DNA from 4 places in the Arthrobacter sp. YD2 genome. Region 2 is predicted to be linked to each of the others. Evidence: riboswitches for the same ligand, from Rfam matches in the RefSeq annotation. Region 2 holds a riboswitch; each other region holds the start of a gene.
What was found. Region 2 has a riboswitch for S-adenosylmethionine ahead of QWJ37_RS00720 (cobalamin-independent methionine synthase II family protein). Riboswitches for the same ligand answer to the same signal wherever they lie in the genome.
Positions count from the first base shown of each region.

Region 1 (4,600 bases), 630 kb from region 2:
GCTGGTGTCCGTGGTTCCCCTGTTGGGGGAAAAGACCCAGGTGGTGCTTGATGCCTACGCGCTCGGGGTCCTGCCCGGACAGCCGGAGGTGGCCAAGGTGCTGGCTGGCCGGCTGGTTCTGACGCCGAACCGGACCGAGATCCTGCACCTGCTGGGGGAGGAGGACACTGACGAAGAGTCTTTGGACATGGCTGACGCCTCGCTGGAGGTGGCGCGGAAGTACTCGGCAGTGGTGACGGCCCAGAACCTCATCACGGCACCGGAGGGTTCCAGCTGGGAAGTACCCGCCGGCAATCCCGGTTTGGGGACCTCCGGCTCCGGGGATGTCCTGGCCGGTGCGGTAGGCGGTTTCCTGGCCCGCGGGGCGACGCCGGAACAGGCGGCATGCTGGGGCACCTACCTGCACGCCGTGGCGGGGGACCGGCTCTCGGCGTCCCGCGGACCCCTCAGCTTCCTGGCACGCGAGTTGCTGGAGGCCATGCCGCCTGTGATTGCGGAACTGAACTAGGCAGCGGGCGCGTTTTGGCGGCCGCCGTACGCGCTGAACCAAGAACGGGCTGCACGGGGCGGCACGGCCTCTTATCCTGAGGTGATGACAGCTAACGAATACCGGACCGGCCCGTCGGGGCGGGCAGCGGCACAAATCCCGTGGCTTTCCTACCGGTTCACCCGCAGCGACGGCGTCGCGGCGGGCTTTTACGTCCTGTTCCTGCTGTTGCTGAGTTTTGTGCCCATCAACATTCCCGGGCTCTCGGTGCTGATTCCGGACCCGGTGGTGGCGGCCTACGTCATCAATCTGGGCTTCTATGCGGTCGCTGGAATTCTGGCCCTTATTGCCGCCCGGCGGTATGTTGCCCGCGAGACCCGGGTCCTTGCCACCCGGCCGGTGCTGACCGCTGCCCTGATCCCGATTGGCGTAATCCTCACAATCATCGCTTCCATGGTGGGCGTGATCATCGCCGGCCAGGCCGAAACCGCCGTGAACCAGGAGGCTGTGCAGGGGCTGGTCACCGAAATGTCTCCCTGGCTGGTGGTGCCGCTGGTCGTCATCCTGGCGCCCTTCGTGGAGGAGTACATTTTCCGGCACCTGCTCATCGGCAAACTCAGCCGCTACTGGAACATCTGGGCGTGCAGCATCCTGTCCGTCCTGCTCTTCGCCTCCATCCACATTGTGGGTAAGGAATCCCTGTCACTGCCGGTCCTGATGCCTTATCTGGCCACCGGTGCCGTCCTGGTCGGGCTGTACGTATGGGCAGGAAACAACTTCATGCTGTCCTACGGCGTGCATGCTGCGAAGAACCTGCTCAGCGTGGTGCTGATCTACGCCATTCCGCCGGAACTGCTGCAGCAGTAATCTCGCCGCGGGAATGCGGCCCCGGCAGGAAGCCATGCCCTAGCATCGGTGGCAGGACCGGACCCGTCCCGGGGCCGGCACACAGAATCGGGGGATCGGCGTGTCAGTAGGCTCAGGAATCGGCGCAGTGTTCGTAATTTTGTATTTCCTGTTGGTGGTCGCAGTGGCCGTCCTTGTGGTCTGGGCCCTGGTACTCGTGATCATTTTCCTCCGGCTGCGGATTGCCCAGCTGCGCGGAGAGTTGCGCGGAGACACCGGAACGGTTAACTGACGCGGCCGGGGGCCTGCGGCCTGCGCCGCCTGTCCCCGGCAACCCCGTCAGCTGATGCAGAACTCGTTGCCTTCGGGATCCGCCATGACGTACCAGGAGTGCGGCCCCTGGCTTGCTTCGGTCAGGAAGGACGCACCCCGTTCCTCCAAGGCGGCCCGGGCCGCGTCCTTATCCTGGCCCTGGAGCCGGACATCCAGGTGAATGCGGTCCTTGACGGTTTTGGGCTCGGGAACCGGCTGAAACAGGATGCGCAACCGGTCCTTCCGGCCCACCTCGTCGGCAGGACAGATGGCGGCGCCGTCCCGCCAGACCCGGACACCGTTGTGCTCGATAACGTCCTCCGGGTTCGCCAAGCCCTGGTCCAGCATGGACGAAATGAAGTCCTGGTCCACGGGCTCGAGCGTCCAGCCCAGGGTTTCGGCCCACCAATCCGCCTGTTGGTGGGCATCGGTGCAGTCAACGCAGATCTGTATATTCGTCATGGCATTGAGGCTAGAACCCGAACAGCACGGCCGTCATTGGTATGCGGACAGATGCAGTCCGCATATTCACCGGCCGGGAATCAGGCCTGGCCGTCAATCCGCTCGGTTTCGGGAGCCCGGACCGGAGAGCCGATGCAGGGCAGCACCCGCTCCGGCCGGGCCAAGTAGAAAAAAGAGCTCCGGGCATCCGAGCCGAAACCGCCGGGCACCATCAGTGTGGAGTATCGCTGGCACCACTGTGGTGTGTCGACGGCGGCGTCCAGGGCGGCGGCCACGGCGCCCACGTTGTGGAACCACATCAGCTGCTGCGTTCCGTCGATTACGAGGTGGATGAGGTCCAGCTCCGGGTCGGCTGCGACCTCGACGTCGGACCACTGATCCCACGCCTCGAGCCGGCGGCGGTGGATCCAATGGACGTTGTGGCCGGGCGCGAAACCGGAGCAGCTGCTGCTGATGGAGGAGTTGTTGAAATCGGGGTTGAAGCCGGAGTTGCTGACACTGGACATGCTCACAGTGGGTTCCTTTTCAGGTTGTCCTTGCCTGCACCGGTTGGAGCAGGCCGCTTCGTCATCCGAACCACCCGCCGAACAGTGGGGTTGGTGTGGGGCCAGTCGGAGCTTTTATGCCCGGCGAACCGGGCGGAGGCCACATCTCGTGAAGCTAGAAACTACTGTAACCGAGGGCACCGACATTTCGACAGAGACGCAATATCAGGGTCTGGTGTGGTCGTGCGGCGTCGGGCGGCGGTGCGCCGGGCGGACCGGGACGGCGGCAACGAAAACTCCCGCTCGCAGAGCTCGCGAGAGTTAATAAAGCCGCCTTACCCGGCCCGTCCGGCACACGGCATCTCGTCTGGGCGATGGCACCCTGACTTGCCTGTCAGGCACTAGCCTCAATCACCAATTCAGCTGGCAGTCTTGAGCCTACGGGTCGTGGAAGTACCCCGTCGCGGGGTCAATGGACGAGAGGAAATCGCGAATAGCGGCCACGTGCTGTTGATGCGTGGGCGGTTCACGCCTGCCGAGGGCGTTGAATCCATAACCATTGTTGGGTCCCGAGACCCAGTCATAGAGAATCGTTCCATCCTCGTCACGCCTGCGCACTGCAAACGTCTCGCCGTCGACGGTGATTGTCCCAAGGCCCGTATAGGTACTCGTGTCCGGCGGTGCAGGGGCAAACACCCACCCCTCATCTGCGGGGTGGCGATCGCTCTCCATACGTTTGATCCTACTGAGCAGGGAGCGATTCCTCACACCGCCCCGTTACCGCCAGCCGGCGTCCGGAGCCACGAGCTTGACGATGCTTTCGAGCAGGTGCGCGTTGTAGTCCACGCCGAGCTGATTGGGCACGGTGATGAGCACGGTGTCTGCGGCCTGCACGGCAGCGTCAGCGGCCAGTTCGGCAGCGATCACGTCGGGTTCGCCGATGTAGCTCTTGCCGAACCGGGCGAGGCCCCCGTCGAGGTGGCCCACCTGGTCACGTCCCTCGGCCTGCGCGCGAAGACCGAAGTAATGCCGGTCCTCCCCGGTCACCAGAGGGATGACGCTGCGGCTCACGGAGACCCGCGGCGTGCCCTGGTGGCCGGCGTCGGCCCAGGCCTTGCGGTAGACCTCGATCTGCTCGGCCTGCAGCTGGTCGAACGGAACTCCGGTGTCTTCGGTCAGCAGGGTGGAACTCATCAGGTTCATGCCCTGCTCACCGGTCCACTTGGCCGTGGCCCGGGTGCCCGAACCCCACCAGATGCGCTCAGGCAGACCGGGAGAAAGAGGATCGATGGCCATGGGGGCGGTTGTCCCGGTCATTGCCGGATCGGACTGGGCCACCCCGGCACCGGCAATGGCGGCACGGAACACCTCGGTGTGCTGGCGAGCCATGTCCGCGTCGGTGGAGTCCGGCCCCGGCACGTAACCGAAGGACTCATAACCCCGCAGGGCAGGCTCGGGGGATCCCCGGCTGATGCCCAACTGCAGCCGTCCGCCGCTGATCAGGTCCGCCACTGCGGCATCTTCCGCCATCGAAAGCGGATTCATGTAGCGCATGTCGATCACGCCGGTGCCGAGTTCGATTTTGCTGGTCCGGGCCGCCATGGCGGCAAGCGTGGGGAACGGGGCGGAGAACTGCGGCGCGAAGTGATGTACCCGCATGTACGCGCCGTCGACGCCGATTTCCTCCGCGGCTACCGCCAGCTCGATCTGCTGCAATACTGCGTCCCGGGCACTGGGCGTCCGGGACCCCAGTGCGTTCCGGTAGTGTCCGAAGGACAGGAACCCTATTCGTTTCATATCAGCCACAGCGCCGGAGCACTCTGCGGTATTCCCGGCCGTCCAGACCCGCGGCCGGGCGCCGCGAAACCACCGTAAGGAAACAGGCACAGTGCACATCACCATGGTCCCGGGTTACAACGGCTCACCACCCGACCAGTGGCAGAGCCGCTGGGAAGCGGAGCTGCCCAACGTCACCCGTTTCGCGCCGTCGTCGTGGGATGAACCCGAG
Region 1 is NZ_JAUHHB010000001.1:757,439-762,038, forward strand. Features, by position in the region: gene QWJ37_RS03720 (NAD(P)H-hydrate dehydratase) at 1-508, shown strand, start outside; gene QWJ37_RS03725 (CPBP family intramembrane glutamic endopeptidase) at 593-1,354, shown strand; gene QWJ37_RS03730 (hypothetical protein) at 1,455-1,625, shown strand; gene QWJ37_RS03735 (VOC family protein) at 1,673-2,107, opposite strand; gene QWJ37_RS03740 (hypothetical protein) at 2,188-2,619, opposite strand; SAM riboswitch class IV at 2,635-2,767, opposite strand; gene QWJ37_RS03745 (hypothetical protein) at 3,031-3,324, opposite strand; gene QWJ37_RS03750 (LLM class flavin-dependent oxidoreductase) at 3,370-4,389, opposite strand; gene QWJ37_RS03755 (alpha/beta hydrolase) at 4,481-4,600, shown strand, end outside.
Region 1: another riboswitch for S-adenosylmethionine. It lies ahead of QWJ37_RS03740 (hypothetical protein); the one in region 2 lies ahead of QWJ37_RS00720 (cobalamin-independent methionine synthase II family protein).

Region 2 (4,600 bases):
CCGGATCCGATGCGGATGCTTCGCGTGCGGGCAGCCAGGGCTGCCATCAGGACGGCAGGCGCCGAGCCGGCAATACCGGCCACGGCATGGTGTTCAGCCACCCAGAAGCGGCGGAACCCCAGTTTTTCGGCCGACTCGGCCCGTTCTGCCACCGCCTGCAGTGCTTCAGCCTCGGTGTCTCCCTCCCGGGAGTTGGCCCGGTCAAGGATGGAGACGGGGATATTCAGGGAAGCCATACCGGTGCCAACCCCGGGCCCGGCCGGGGAATTCCGGCACACTTGTAGGCAAATCAGTGTCCGGACACCAAATCCGGGCGTAACGGGGGGAGGTAAGCACGTAATCTCGCCAAAATCGAGCCGAAAACGGGTGAGCTTTCGCACACCTTCGCAGAGAACCTCCCCGGCTCCGGGCGGATTCCCCGGGATTGGGGGGCGCTCACCCGCTTCGGGAGTGGGACCATTAACGGGTGAGCCATACCCCCAGTAACCCAGGCGTCCAAGAAGCGCGTAAAACCTTCTTCGGCCATCCCCGGATGTTGGCCAATCTCTTCAGTGTCGAGCTGTGGGAACGATTCTCGTTCTACGGCATGCAGGGCATCCTGCTGTACTACATGTACTACTCGGTCACTGACGGCGGCCTCGGCATCGATATTGCTGTTGCAACCTCTCTGGTCGGCGCCTACGGCGGCGGTGTCTACCTCTCCACCATTCTTGCTGCCTGGCTGGCGGACCGCGTCCTCGGGTCCGAGCGCGTGCTCTTCTACTCTGCCGCCGTCGTTATGCTCGGCCACATTGCCCTGGCCGTCCTGCCGGGCACGCCCGGGCTGGCAGCGGGCCTGATCATGATTGCCCTCGGTTCCGGCGGCGTCAAAGCCAACGCCACCTCCCTGGTGGGCACCCTGTACGCGGAGAAGGATGAACGGCGTGACGCCGGGTTCTCCATCTTCTACATGGGCATCAACCTTGGCGCCCTGGTGGGCCCCCTCCTGACCGGCCTTGCCCAGGTGGAACTCGGCTTCCACTACGGCTTCGGCCTCGCCGCCGTCGGCATGGCCATCGGCCTGGTCCAGTACGGCATGACCCGCAAGTACCTGCCCGAGACCGCCCACGAAGTGGCCAATCCGCTGCCTCGGCAGCAGTACCTCAAGGTAGGGATCTACGCGGCGGCCGCCGTCGTCGTGATTGTCCTGGCCGTGGTGTTCGGCATCCTGAGCGCCGGCAACCTGGCCGTGGTGATGGCCGTTGTGGCCATCCTGGCCGCGGTTACCTACTTCGTCATCATCCTGGGCAGCAAAAAGGTCAACAAGCTGGAACGGCGCCGGGTGTACTCCTTTATGCCGCTGTTTATCGCCAGCGCCGCCTTCTGGGCCCTGTTCCAGCAGCAGTTCACCGTGGTGGCGCTGTACGCCGACACGTCCCTGAACCGGACCATCTTCGGCTGGACCATGCCGCCGAGCTGGGTGCAGTCGATCAACCCGATCTTCATCATCATCTTCGCAGCCGTCTTCGCTGCGGTCTGGACCAAGCTGGGCGACCGGCAGCCGTCCTCGCCGCTGAAGTTCGCCCTGGGCCTTGCCGTCATGGGCCTGGCATTCCTCGCCTTCATCCCGTTCTCCGGCGGCGGCGCCAACAGCACCCCGCTGCTGGCACTGGTCGGCATCCTGCTGCTGTTCACCTTCGCGGAACTCTTCATCTCCCCGATCGGCCTGTCCGTGGCCACCAAACTGGCCCCGGAGGTCTTCCGGACCCAGATGGTTGCCCTGTTCTTCCTCTCGGTTTCCCTGGGCACCACCCTCGCGGGCTGGCTGGCACAGTTCTACAACCCCGAGACCGAGGTCAGCTACTTCCTGTTCAGCGGCGGAACCGCCATTGTCCTGGGCATCGCCCTGGCAGCGGCGACCCCGGCCATCAAGAAGCTGATGAGCGGCGTGCGCTAGCCGCAGGGCAGCACCAACGCCTCCTCATGGACGGCGGCACCGGGATTTCCCGGGGCCGCCGTCCTTTTTGCGTTCCGTCATGTACTTGGTGCGGGCGGCACGGCATGGTTACGATGGCACCAGCTTCAGGAGACACGGCCGCCAAGCTCCGACTTGGCCGTGCACCAACCCCATGCTTCACGGGTGGTTCGGATGACGAAGCGGCCCGCTCCGCCTTTTTTTCAGGCATCCGGTGCGGGCAAGAGCACGAAATCCCAGAGGATTCCCATGCGTAAAAGCACTGACCGTATTCTGACCACCCATGCCGGTTCCCTTCCGCGCACGCCCGAGCTGCTGGCTGCCAATGCCGCCCGGGAGGCGAACCCTGCGGATACCGGGGGCTACGCGGAGCTCCTGCAGGCCGCCGTGACGGACCTGGTGCGCCGCCAGCAGCAGGCAGGCATCGACATCCCCAACGACGGCGAGTACGGGCACGCCATGTCCTCCGCAGTGGATTACGGCGCCTGGTGGTCCTATTCCTTTGCCAGGCTCAGCGGTCTCAGCGTGGCCGAGACTGGCATCTGGGAGATGGAACCCGTCCGCTCCTCGCCGGGCAACGTGGTCCTGACGAGCTTCGGCGACCGCCGCGACCGGCAGCGCTTCGCTGCGGCCTACACCGACCCGTCCTCGGGGATCACCACCGGGGCGCAGAAGATCTTCCCGAAGGTCACGGGTCCGGTGAAGTACACCGGGCACGACGCCGTGGCGGGGGATATCGCGAACCTGTTGGCCGGCCTGGCCGCGGCAGATCTGACGGAAGGATTCCTGGCCTCGCTTTCCCCCGGTTCCTGTTCCCGGATTGCCAACGAGTACTACGCCACGGAGGAGGAGTTCATCTACGCGTGTGCGGATGCCATGCGGGAAGAGTACAAGGCGATTATCGACGCCGGGCTGATCGTGCAGATTGATGATCCGTCGATTGCGGAGAACTGGGACCAGATCAACCCGGAGCCTTCGGTTCAGGACTACCTGCGCTTCACTCAGATCCGTGTGGAAGCGCTGAACTATGCGCTGCGGGGCCTGCCGGAGGATCGGATCCGCTTCCACCTGTGCTGGGGGTCCTGGCACGGGCCGCACACCACCGACATCGAGTTCCGGCATCTGGTGGACACGCTGCTGACGATCAATGCCGGGGGCTACAGCTTCGAGGCGGGCAATGTGCGCCACGAACATGAATGGCGGGTCTGGGAGGACACCAAGCTGCCGGCGGGCAAGGTGATCATCCCGGGCGTCGTCTCCCATGCCACCAACGTGGTGGAACATCCGGAGCTGGTGGCGGACCGGATTGAACGCTTTGCCCGGCTGGTGGGCCGGGAGAACGTCATCGCTTCCACGGACTGCGGCCTGGGCGGGCGGGTGCATCCGCAGATTGCCCAGGCCAAGCTTGAGGCGCTGGGGGAAGGTGCACGGCTGGCCAGCAGCCGCCTCTGGTAGCTAAAGTTGCGATCATAAGGTTGCTGATAGTCGAAGGCAGAGGAGGGCATCATGGCTGACACCAATGCGAAGGATCCCGGACCCGAACCGACCAATCCAATCGAGAACGCCGCCGACAACCTCATGCAGAACCTGGGCGAAGAGGTGCCGGACGGCAGCGGCAGCCAGGACCGGTCCGATCCGCGCACCGAGGTCCATTCGAACCTGGCCCAGGGCCTGAACGCCGATAACTCGAATTTCACGGCGAAACACAAGGACCGCTAGCCCGGTTCATCCGACTGCGGTACGCGGGAGAGTACTCCGCGTGCCGCAGTCCTTTACTTAAAGGCCCGTGGAAATGCGCGCTAACTGCCCAGACCGGCGCTGGTCAGGGTCAGCATTCCGGCGGCAGCGGACAGGAGACCCAGCGCGCAGACGGTATTGAACACCGTCCAGCCCTCCTGCCGCCGACCGCGGGCAACCAGGACGGCGGCGGCGGCCCAGGCTGCTGCGAAAGCCAGGACGGGCAGGACGCCGCCGGCAATCCCGGCGGCATCCGAGGCCCAGCGTGGCAGGGCAAATGCACTCCGCTGGGTCCAGGAGAACCAGAACACCGGCGTTGCACAGACGTACGCCGCGTTGAGGAAAACCGCGGCCGCGACGGTGCCGGGGCGCACGGCACGGGCGCGGACGCGTCCGGGGGCTGCACTGCCCTGCATGCTCATGCCTGTCCGCCTTCCCCGCCGGTCCCGCCGCTGTGTGGATAAGAGCATACGGCGGCGGCAGGCGATACACGCGTAGCAGTCCGTCTGCCGCCCCCGGTGTTTCTTTGGCATGCTTAGGGGTATGTCTAATCGTGCAGGCAACCGTGCCGAACCTTCCGACCTTGTAGACCTCACCGCGCTGTTGGACGCCTATTACGACGTCGCGCCGGACCCATCGAACATCGCCCAGCGGGTGGCGTTTGGTACCTCCGGCCACCGGGGTTCCTCCCTGAACGGCGCTTTTAATGAACGGCACATTGCTGCCATCACGCAGGCGATTGTGGAGTACCGCACCTCGGCAGGCATCACCGGGCCGCTGTTTATGGGCAAGGACACCCATGCCCTCTCCGAGCCGGCACAGAACACCGCCCTGGAAGTCCTCGCCGGCAACGGCGTGAACGTGCTTATTGATGCACGGAACGGCTTCACTCCCACCCCGGCCGTCAGC
Region 2 is NZ_JAUHHB010000001.1:132,238-136,837, forward strand. Features, by position in the region: gene QWJ37_RS00710 (MsnO8 family LLM class oxidoreductase) at 1-236, opposite strand, end outside; gene QWJ37_RS00715 (peptide MFS transporter) at 467-1,936, shown strand; SAM riboswitch class IV at 2,060-2,187, shown strand; gene QWJ37_RS00720 (cobalamin-independent methionine synthase II family protein) at 2,204-3,409, shown strand; gene QWJ37_RS00725 (hypothetical protein) at 3,461-3,673, shown strand; gene QWJ37_RS00730 (hypothetical protein) at 3,754-4,113, opposite strand; gene pgm (phosphoglucomutase (alpha-D-glucose-1,6-bisphosphate-dependent)) at 4,235-4,600, shown strand, end outside.

Region 3 (4,600 bases), on a different contig from region 2:
GTTGGCAAGGGAGGAATTCCGGTACCGAGCGTCCGCGGCAGGGATTGCCTCCGGCGGTGCCGGGCGTTCCACCGTTCCGCTAGGCGAAGAAGGCTGCCTGCAGCGGGCCGGCGATCTCCCGCACGTTGGTGAGGAAACCGTCGTGCCCTATCGGGGCGCGGATCAAATGCACCTGTGTGCCGCGCGGCAGTGCCGCAGCGAGGTCGGCCGATTGCTGCGGAAAGTAGAGGCGGTCTGATTCCACGGCAGCCACAAAGAATTCCGCCGTCGTCCGCGCCAGGGCCTGGCGCAGCGAGCCGCGCCCGCGGGCGACGTCGTGCCCCATCAACGCTTCGGTCAGGACCAGGTAGGTGTTGGCGTCGAAACGGCCGGCCAGCTTGCCGGCCTGGTGGTCGAGGTAGCTTTCGACGGCGTATCGGCCCCGTTCAGCGGGCAAAACGGCGCCGAAGGGGTTCTCGTCCTCCTGCGGGCTGCGCCCGAACCGGTATTCGAGCTCCGGTTCGGACCGGTAGGTAATGTGGGCGATCCGCCGGGCCAGGCCGAGGCCTGCCAGGGGCGGGTTCCCGTTGTAGTAATCGCCGCCGCTGAAGTCCGGGTCCAGCCGGATGGCGGCAATCTGCGCCTGCGCAAAGGCGATCTGTTCGGCGGTGCTGGCCGGGGTTGCCGCGATCACGGCACAGCGCTGCACCCGGTCCGGCTCCGTGGCCGCCCATTCCAGCGCCCGCGCCCCGCCCAGGGAGCCGCCCAGCACGGCATGCCAGCGGGCAATGCCAAGGCGGTCCGCCAGCCGTGCCTCGGCCCGCACGGCGTCTCGGATGGTAACCAGCGGGAACCGTGAGCCCCACGGCAGGCCCTGCGGGTCCAGCGAGGACGGGCCGGTGGAGCCGTAGCAGCCGCCGATCATATTCGCCGCGACCACGTAGAACCGATTGGTGTCCACGGGCCGGCCCGGCCCCACCAGCTCATCCCACCAGCCGGGCTCATCCGTGTGCCCGCGGGCCACATGGGTGCTTCCGGTGAGGGCGTGGGCCACAAACACGGCGTTGCTCGCGTCCGCGTTCAGCTGGCCCCACGTCTCATACCCGAGGACGACGTCGGGCAGGTATCCGCCGGTTTCCAGTTCAAGTCCGCCGATCGAGGCGAACCGCAGCACCCCGTCCACGGCGGTGGCGGGGTACTGCGGTGCAGAATGCCGAATAGTCACGGTGCCCCGTTACGCGCCCTTGGCGGCCCGGAAGCCGGCCTCGAGATCCGCGAGGATGTCGTCAATGTGCTCGATGCCCACGGAGAGCCGCACGAGCCCGGGGCTGACTCCGGCGGCGAGCTGCGCCTCGGCTCCCAGCTGGCTGTGCGTGGTGGAGGCCGGATGGATGACCAGCGAGCGCACGTCACCCACGTTGGCCACATGGGAGTGCAGTTCCAAACCATCCACGAACCGCTTGCCTGCTTCCACTCCCCCGGCAATCTCGAAGGACACAATGGCCCCCGTTCCGCGCGGGCCGTACTTGCGTCCGCGTTCGAACCACGGGCTCGACTCCAGGCCCGCGTACGCAACGGACAGGACGTCGTCGTGCGCCTCCAGCCAGTTGGCAACCTCGACGGCGTTGGCCACGTGCCGCTCCACCCGCAGGCTGAGGGTTTCCAGGCCCTGGGCAATAAGGAACGCGTTGAACGGTGAGACCGCCGAGCCGAGATCGCGCAGCAGCTGCACACGTGCCTTGAGGATGAAGGCCAGGTTGGCGCCAAGCGGGCTCCCGACCCCCAGGTCCCGGGCGTAGACCAGCCCGTTGTAGCTCTCATCCGGTGTGTTGAAGCCGGGGAACTTCTCCGGGTCCGCCGCGAAGTCGAAGTTCCCCGAATCCACGATGACGCCGGCAATGGAGGTGCCGTGCCCGCCGAGGTACTTGGTGGCCGAGTGCACCACAATGTCCGCACCCCATTCAATGGGGCGGATGAGGTACGGCGTGGCGAGCGTGTTGTCCACGATCAGCGGCACCCCGGCCTGGTGTGCCACGGCGCTGATGCCTTCAAGGTCCAGTACGTCCTGGCGCGGGTTGGACACCACCTCGCCGAAGAACGCCTTGGTGTTGGGCTGCACCGCGGTGCGCCACTGCTCCAGGTCATCCGGGTCCTGCACAAAGGTGGTCTCGATGCCGAACTTCTTCAGCGTGTGCTTTAACAGGTTGTACGTGCCGCCGTACAGGCTGGGGCTGGCCACAATGTGGTCACCGGCCTGGGCCACGTTCAGCAGGGCGAAGGTTTCCGCGGCCTGTCCCGAGGCCAGCAGCAGTGCGCCGACCCCGCCTTCCAGGGACGCGATCCGGTTCTCCACCGCTTCCTGGGTGGGGTTTCCGATCCGGGTGTAGATGGGTTCAAGATCGGCCAGGGCAAACCGGTTTGCGGCTGCCTCGGCGCTGGGAAAGACGAAGGACGATGTCTGGTAGATGGGCAGGGCGCGGGCGCCGGTGACGGCGTCGGGCTCCTGTCCTACGTGGATCTGACGGGTTTCAAAAGACCAATCTGCACTCATGATGCTCCCTCATTCCAGGGGCCGCACACTACCTTCGCGGGAACATCCGGGTACGCCGGATGTCCGGTGGGGTTTGTGGGACCCGCGCTTGCCGGACGCCCTTTTGGCGTGCGGCCAGGTCTTCACCCGGGGCACCCCACCGCGGTTGGAGGGTTGCCGGCCAGCAAGCCGGGGCTATCTGCTGGCACTCATGACCTGCACCCATAAAAACTGATCCGCTGAGGATGCGCAACCTTCGTGACTTTTCGTGAAAAAATAACCGGCCCCGTGTATAGATTTCGTGTCCTGAGGCAACTGGATTTCTTCTTAGGCTTCCCTTAGTCGAGACGGGCATCACAACGTGCCACAATGAGCCGCATGCGCTTGGACCATGTTTCTTATGCCTGTGAATCCGACGGTCTTTTGGCCACCACCGAGAGGATTGCTGCTGCTCTCGGAGCCGACTTCGTAAAGGGTGGCGTCCACCCCCGATTCGGTACCCGCAATATGATCCTGCCCCTGGCCAACAACCAATATGTGGAAGTTGTCGAGGTGCTCAACCACCCTGCCTCGGACAAGGCGCCCTTCGGGCAGGCCGTCCGCCAGCGCTCCGAATGCGGAGGCGGCTGGATGGGGTGGTGCGTTGCAGTCGATGACCTCTCGCCCTTCGAAGAACGCCTGGGCCGCCCGTCAGTGCCGGGCAACCGCAAATTCCCTGATGGCCAGGAACTCACCTGGCGCCAGATCGGCATCAACGGCCTGATCGCGGATCCCCAGGTGCCCTACCTGCTGCGCTGGGATGACGGCACCGAGGCACTGCACCCCTCCAATGCCCTGCCCGGGATGCCCGGTTCGGTGAAACTGAATTCGCTGACCATCGCCGGTTCGGCTGCCCGGGTCACTGACTGGCTGGGCCACCCGGTGGAGGCACCGCTGGAGGGCGTCGATGTCACCTGGATCGCTCCGGCCGGCACGCCCGGCATCATGTCGGTCACCTTCGACACCGCCAACGGCCGGGTGGAGATCTAGCTCCGGGGTTTTTCGGCCGGTTTGGGGTTTTCCGTCCGGTCTGAGAATTCCCTCCGCTGCAAAGTGGCAGGAATTTCCCAAACCGGTAGATTCTCTCTCCGAGCCGCAGGTTTTCCACATTTGAGCCTGGTTCGCTCGCATCTACGCCACCGCCCTTCCACCCTGAAGGCGTGAATCCCGAGCTCATCTTCGCGGCTGACGCCGATTCCTTCGGCTCAGGCCGCCGTTCCCTTGCCCTGCAGTGCCGGGCGGGGCAACTGGTGCGGCTTCGTGCCGGGATCTATATCGACGTCGAGGTATGGCGACAGCTCCGTGCCTGGGAAAAAGAGCGGGTACGTATCCAGGCAGCATCACAACAGGTGCCCGGGCAACGCGTCCTCGTCCAGCAGTCCGCCGCCGTCATTTGGGGGCTACCGGTGATCGATTCACCACCTGAGGTACTACTGCTGGCTTCCCCGTCCTCCCACGGCCGGCGCCGGGGCGGTCTCCACTGGACGGAACGTAAGCTGCTGGAGCCGCTCGATGTTGTGGAGGGAATGTCGCTGACCTCCCGTGCACAGACCGCTCTGGACATGGCCGCGTATCTGGCTTTCGAGCACTCAGTTCCGGCTATGGACAGTGTCCTGCGCCCGGACCTGGTGCACGGCCGCCCAGCCACGAACAAAGACGAGCTGGAAAAACTGGCTCGGAACCTGCCCGACATGGCCAAACAGACGAGGGCCCGGCGCGTAATCGACTTTGCCGACCCCCGGTCCGAGTCCCCAGGGGAATCGTATTCACGTGCAGTTCTGCACCGCCATGGTTTTCCGGTTCCGGAGCTTCAGTATGAATTTCTTACTTCAATGGGTCACTTCCGAACAGATTTTTATTGGAAGGACCAGCGGGTGGTCGGAGAATTCGACGGTGCAGTGAAGTACGGTGCCAACGGATCCGTACTCCCTCCGTCGTGGGACACGCTGATGCGGGAAAAACGTCGCGAAGACGCCATCCGTGCAACCGGGGTCGCTTTTGTCCGCTGGTCCTGGCGCGATATCCGCATGCCGGCGCAGCACCCGGAGAGCC
Region 3 is NZ_JAUHHB010000003.1:159,696-164,295, forward strand. Features, by position in the region: gene QWJ37_RS11815 (homoserine O-acetyltransferase) at 80-1,198, opposite strand; gene QWJ37_RS11820 (bifunctional o-acetylhomoserine/o-acetylserine sulfhydrylase) at 1,214-2,530, opposite strand; SAM riboswitch class IV at 2,610-2,726, opposite strand; gene QWJ37_RS11825 (VOC family protein) at 2,888-3,538, shown strand; gene QWJ37_RS11830 (hypothetical protein) at 3,709-4,600, shown strand, end outside.
Region 3: another riboswitch for S-adenosylmethionine. It lies ahead of QWJ37_RS11820 (bifunctional o-acetylhomoserine/o-acetylserine sulfhydrylase); the one in region 2 lies ahead of QWJ37_RS00720 (cobalamin-independent methionine synthase II family protein).

Region 4 (4,600 bases), on a different contig from region 2:
CAGCACGTCGATGAACGGCAGCCGGTAGACCTGGTCCGCGCTTTTCAGCAGCACCTGTGCCAGCGGCGCGGAGACGTGGACGGCCAGCACAAACACCGGCACGGCCAGGGACAGGAACGAGCCGTCGGGGAAAATGGAGAGCACACCCAGCCGGATGGAGAGCAGCTCCAGCAGGACCAGGCCCAGCCAGAACACCGGCACCGCCGAGAACAGCGGCGGCAGGTTCGCCAGGATCCGGCGCACCCGCCCGGACGGTGCCAGCACCGCGGCGGACACCACTGCCAGGGCAATAACGACGGCGGCCGCCAGAGCCGATCCGGCCAGCGCCAGCGTGGAGCCCAGCGCCCCGCCGATCCGCTGCATCACCGGTTCCCCGGAGGTCAGCGAGTACCCGGCGTCGCCCTGCAGCAGGGCGCCGAGCTGGTGGAGGTACTGCACCGCCAGCGGCTGGTCATACCCGTACTGGGCCTTCATGGTGTCGATGGCGGCCTGGTCCACGGCCGAATCCGCGGTGAGGAAAATGGTGACCGGATCGCTGGGCAGCAGCTGCACGGCAAGGAAAATCAGCGTGTACGCCAGCCACACCACCAGGACGGCCTGGCCGGTGCGCAGCAACAGATAACGGGTCACGGCTTAGCTCCCCGCCGTCCAGGCGCCCTGGAAGATGGGCGCTGTTCCGGACGTGAAGTCAATGTGCGTGTCCGGGCCTGCGCCGTAGACCTGCACCTCGTCCCACAGCACCAGGGAGTAGGCCTGCTCCAGGACCAGGGCACGCTGCTCCTCGGCCAGGATCCGGTCCCGGTCCGGTCCGGGCCCGGCTGCGCGCTCGGCGGCGAAGAGCTTATTCAGTGCCGGGTCCGAGGTGTGGGTCATGGTGTTGTTGTCCGGTTCGAAAATGGGCCCGAGTCCGCCGTATATGAACTGCCGGGTGCCGAAGAGTTCGACGGCGGGGTCCGGCATGGCGGTGGCCAGGAACGTGTTGTCCGCCGCCCGGTTCTTCAGCTGCACGCCGATCTGCCGCCACTGCTGTTCGATCAGTTCGAAGGCCGGTTTGATCACCACGGAGTTGTTGGAGCTGGTGACGGTCAGGGCCAGCTTTTCGCCGTCCTTATCGCGGATGCCGTCAGCGCCCACCGTCCACCCGGCGTCGTCCAGCAGGGCCTTGGCCTGTTCCGGGTCATAGGCCAGCTCAGCGCTGAGGTCCACGAATCCCGGTGCCCCGTGGTTCAGCACGGAGGCGGCGATGGTGTAACTGTCCGAAAGCACGGTGTCCTTGATGGACTGCCGGTCGATGCCCAGCTGCAGTGCGCGGCGGACCTGCGGATCTGCGAGCCGTCCGCTGCCGGTCCGGACAGCGGCCATGTTTGACGTCAGGTCGGTTCCCGCCGGCGCCAGGACCTGGCTCCCGCTGGCGGCCAGTGCGGCTTCGTCTGCCGGCTGCAGTCCGCGGACCAGGTCCACCTGACCGGATTGCACGGCACCGGCCCGGTGCGCCACCTCGGGCAGGTACTTGATGACCACCCGGTCCAGATACGCTGCGCCCTGGTTGTCCGCGGTCTCGGGTGCCCACGCGTAGTCCCCGCGCTTGGCCAGCACCACCTCCTCGTCGGGTTTCTCGGATTCGAAGACAAACGGGCCGGAACCGGAAATGCGGGACAGGGCGGACTGTCCGGCGGCGTCAAGGCCCAGGGTGGCCGGGGAGACCAGACCGGCGGTGACGGAGGAGGTGGCCCGCAGGAAGTTGGAATTCGGAGCGGCCAGGGTGACCTTTACCTGGTCCGGGGCCGTCACTTCACTGGAGGTATAGCCGGCGAAGTCGACGTTCGGCTGGATCTGGGCAGCGGGAATACCGAATCCGAAACTGTCCAGATTCGCTTTGACCGCGGCGGCATCCAGCGGCGTGCCGTCGCTGAAGGTGACACCGGGGCGGATGGTGAAGATGAACTCGGTGTGCTCGGCGTTGGCTGAGAATTCGGAGGCGAGCCACGGCACCAGATCACCTGACTCCGGATCGAAATAGGTCAGCCGGTCCAGCACGCTGTTCAGCACGTTGGCTTTTTCGTAAAACCGGGCGGACTGGGTTTGCCAGTTGTTGATCGGCGTGACCTCGGCGTAGATCAGGGTGCCGCCCTCCACCGGGGTTCCGGCGGCCACCCGGGTTCCGGGGCCCTGGTCCGACGCCGCCTGCTGGCAGCCGGTCAGGGCCAGGGCTGCCGCCGCGAAAGCGGCGGCGATCTTCAGGGCGGTGCGCCGCCGCAGCAGCGCCCCGGTATCGGGGGTGGCCCCTGGTCCGGGGTGAGGGTCTGTCTGGTTCAGGTAAAGCATGGGGCGGTCCTCTCAGTCATCACCGAGGCACACCGCATCCAGGCACGTTGGAGGCCATCACCGCATGGCAAAGCAGCGGTCATGGACCAACGGTGAATGAGGTTTCTCCATCGGTCCTGGCATTAGCACCGTCCCCCGAAGGGTGGTTGCTGCGACGTCAACGAGCCAGGTCTCTCAGCCGCTCTGGATGGTAAGTCGTCCAAAACAGGTTGTGCGGACAGGACCCATACAAACCCGCCCGGACCCGGTCCGCAAGGCCGGTGACGAAATATTTCCCTTGATGACAAAGACAGTTTTTGATGGGCCCTTACCGCGCGCGCGAAGGACCTGGCGGAGGATTGTTTTGTTCCTTTTTGCCGGGCCCGGCCGGGCTTGACAATGCGGTGCCGGCTGGGAGTACGGTTCTGCACATCCCGTTTCCGCCGGACCCCGGATATCTCAGCTGCCTCGCTGGAACTAGGGGTTTATGAATAGCGGGAAATATATCCCCGGCGGCTGTTTGTAAACCATTGTGACCGCCTGCTGAAGTTATTCTCTCCGGTCGTTTCGTCCCTGCCGACAGCAAGGCGAAAGCCGGTACCGGCCGGTTGCCGTTCACCGGCTTCAGGGGTGGGGAATCCGCCGCCGTCATGCGGACCCGCCGGGCCGGACGCGAAGGCTGCGCAAAAATCAACCACATTTTTAAAACCCTTTTATAAACGTCAGGATTGGTGCTAAATGGGTATATCCACCGCCCCGGAAATATGCTGGAAGATTCCAGGCCATCGCGTGTATTCGGTCCATGAAACGGCAGCCTTGGTACAGCTGGAATGGCCCGCTGAATTGGATGAAAAGGACCTGCTGGAAGGAGGGCACGTTGCTGTTTCCGCTGCCGCCGCAACGGGGGTGCATACCAGCTATTTTGCGGTGCTGTCCGTAGACCGCGGGAGCCGCACCATGACCCTCTACGTGAAGCGGAGCGCACGCGGGCTGGTCAGCGCGGCGATGCTGGACCCGGCAGGCGGTGCGGTGCTGTCCATCTCCCGGCCGGGCCCGGGCATCCTGCTGCCCGGCTCCGTCCGCCGCCCCCTGTTCGTTGCCGCCGGTTCCGGTCTGGCCTCCGGTCTGGGCCTATTGGGGAGGCTGCTGCGGGACCCGGCACGGCAGTATGAACGCGCCGCCCTGTTTTTTGTAGGCCGCAGCGATGAATGCGACACGGTCCGCGACGTTCTTGCAGCCGGCGGGCTGGCAACCTCCGTTGAGTTGCGGCTGTGGGATGCCGGCAGCCAGGGCCGGCGCGTCACCGCTCAGGATCTGCTGGGCGTCCTGGCTACCCTGCACCCGGATTGGATTTACGTCTGCGGACCCGCGTCCTTTGCCGGGATGGTCCGGGAAGCTGCTGCCGCAACCGCCGGACCGGCTGCGGCGGTGGTGGCCGAGTGCTACGACCCGCCTCTGGAACCGGCCCGGCCGGAGTGAGGCAGGAACCGGAGAATCCAGCCGGCGCGCACGGCGTCCGGTGATCCGCCGCACCCCGGATCGGGCAGGCTTCGCCGGGGGCGGTACATGTACTGTTTATCCTGCGGCTCAGAAGCGGAAGTGCTTGCCGGGGGATGGGGGATCCTGAAATGGACTTTGATGCTGGCACGGCTGACCAGCTCATAGCGGCCTGTGACGAGGCCGCCGCTGCGTTGGGTGAGCAGCGCGGTCCGCGGGCCTCGGCTACGGGAGAAGCGCTGGAAGAATTCCGCGGCCCGTTCGCGGACTCGTACCGCCGGAATGCCGCAGCGCAGCTGGCAGCACGGAACATCCTGATCGGCGCGCTGGAGGATGTTGCCCGTCAGGTTCGGTTCGCGAAGACCCAGGCCGAACAGGCCCGTCAGGACCTCAAGGAAAAGCAGGCGAGGACCCTGTTCAAGCTGCTTGAGGAGGGCATGGTAGCCGCTGGCGCCGATTACCTCCGGGACCGGCTTCCGGGGTTTTCAGCCCCGGGGGAGTTGTTCGAGTCCGAGGTGCCCCGCCCCGAGGTGGCCTTCCCATCGATGGTCTTCCAGCTCCACAATTGGGCAGTCAGCGGGACGCCGGGCACGAGTTCCGCAGTGCCGGATGCCCTGAAGAAGGCAGCATCGCTGATCTTTGACCAGGAGGATGCGGCTGAACCGGTCTGCCAGGATGTTGTCCGGGCTTTGGACAGCTTCCGGAACTCGTGTTCCTGGGTGGTGATCGACGTCGGCACCTTCGGGCCGGCGGTCTCCCAATACAACCAGGATGACCGTGACGACGCAGGAAAGCTGTG
Region 4 is NZ_JAUHHB010000003.1:528,631-533,230, reverse strand. Features, by position in the region: gene QWJ37_RS13485 (ABC transporter permease) at 1-630, opposite strand, end outside; gene QWJ37_RS13480 (ABC transporter substrate-binding protein) at 634-2,325, opposite strand; SAM riboswitch class I at 2,430-2,519, opposite strand; gene QWJ37_RS13475 (hypothetical protein) at 3,094-3,783, shown strand; gene QWJ37_RS13470 (hypothetical protein) at 3,933-4,600, shown strand, end outside.
Region 4: another riboswitch for S-adenosylmethionine. It lies ahead of QWJ37_RS13480 (ABC transporter substrate-binding protein); the one in region 2 lies ahead of QWJ37_RS00720 (cobalamin-independent methionine synthase II family protein).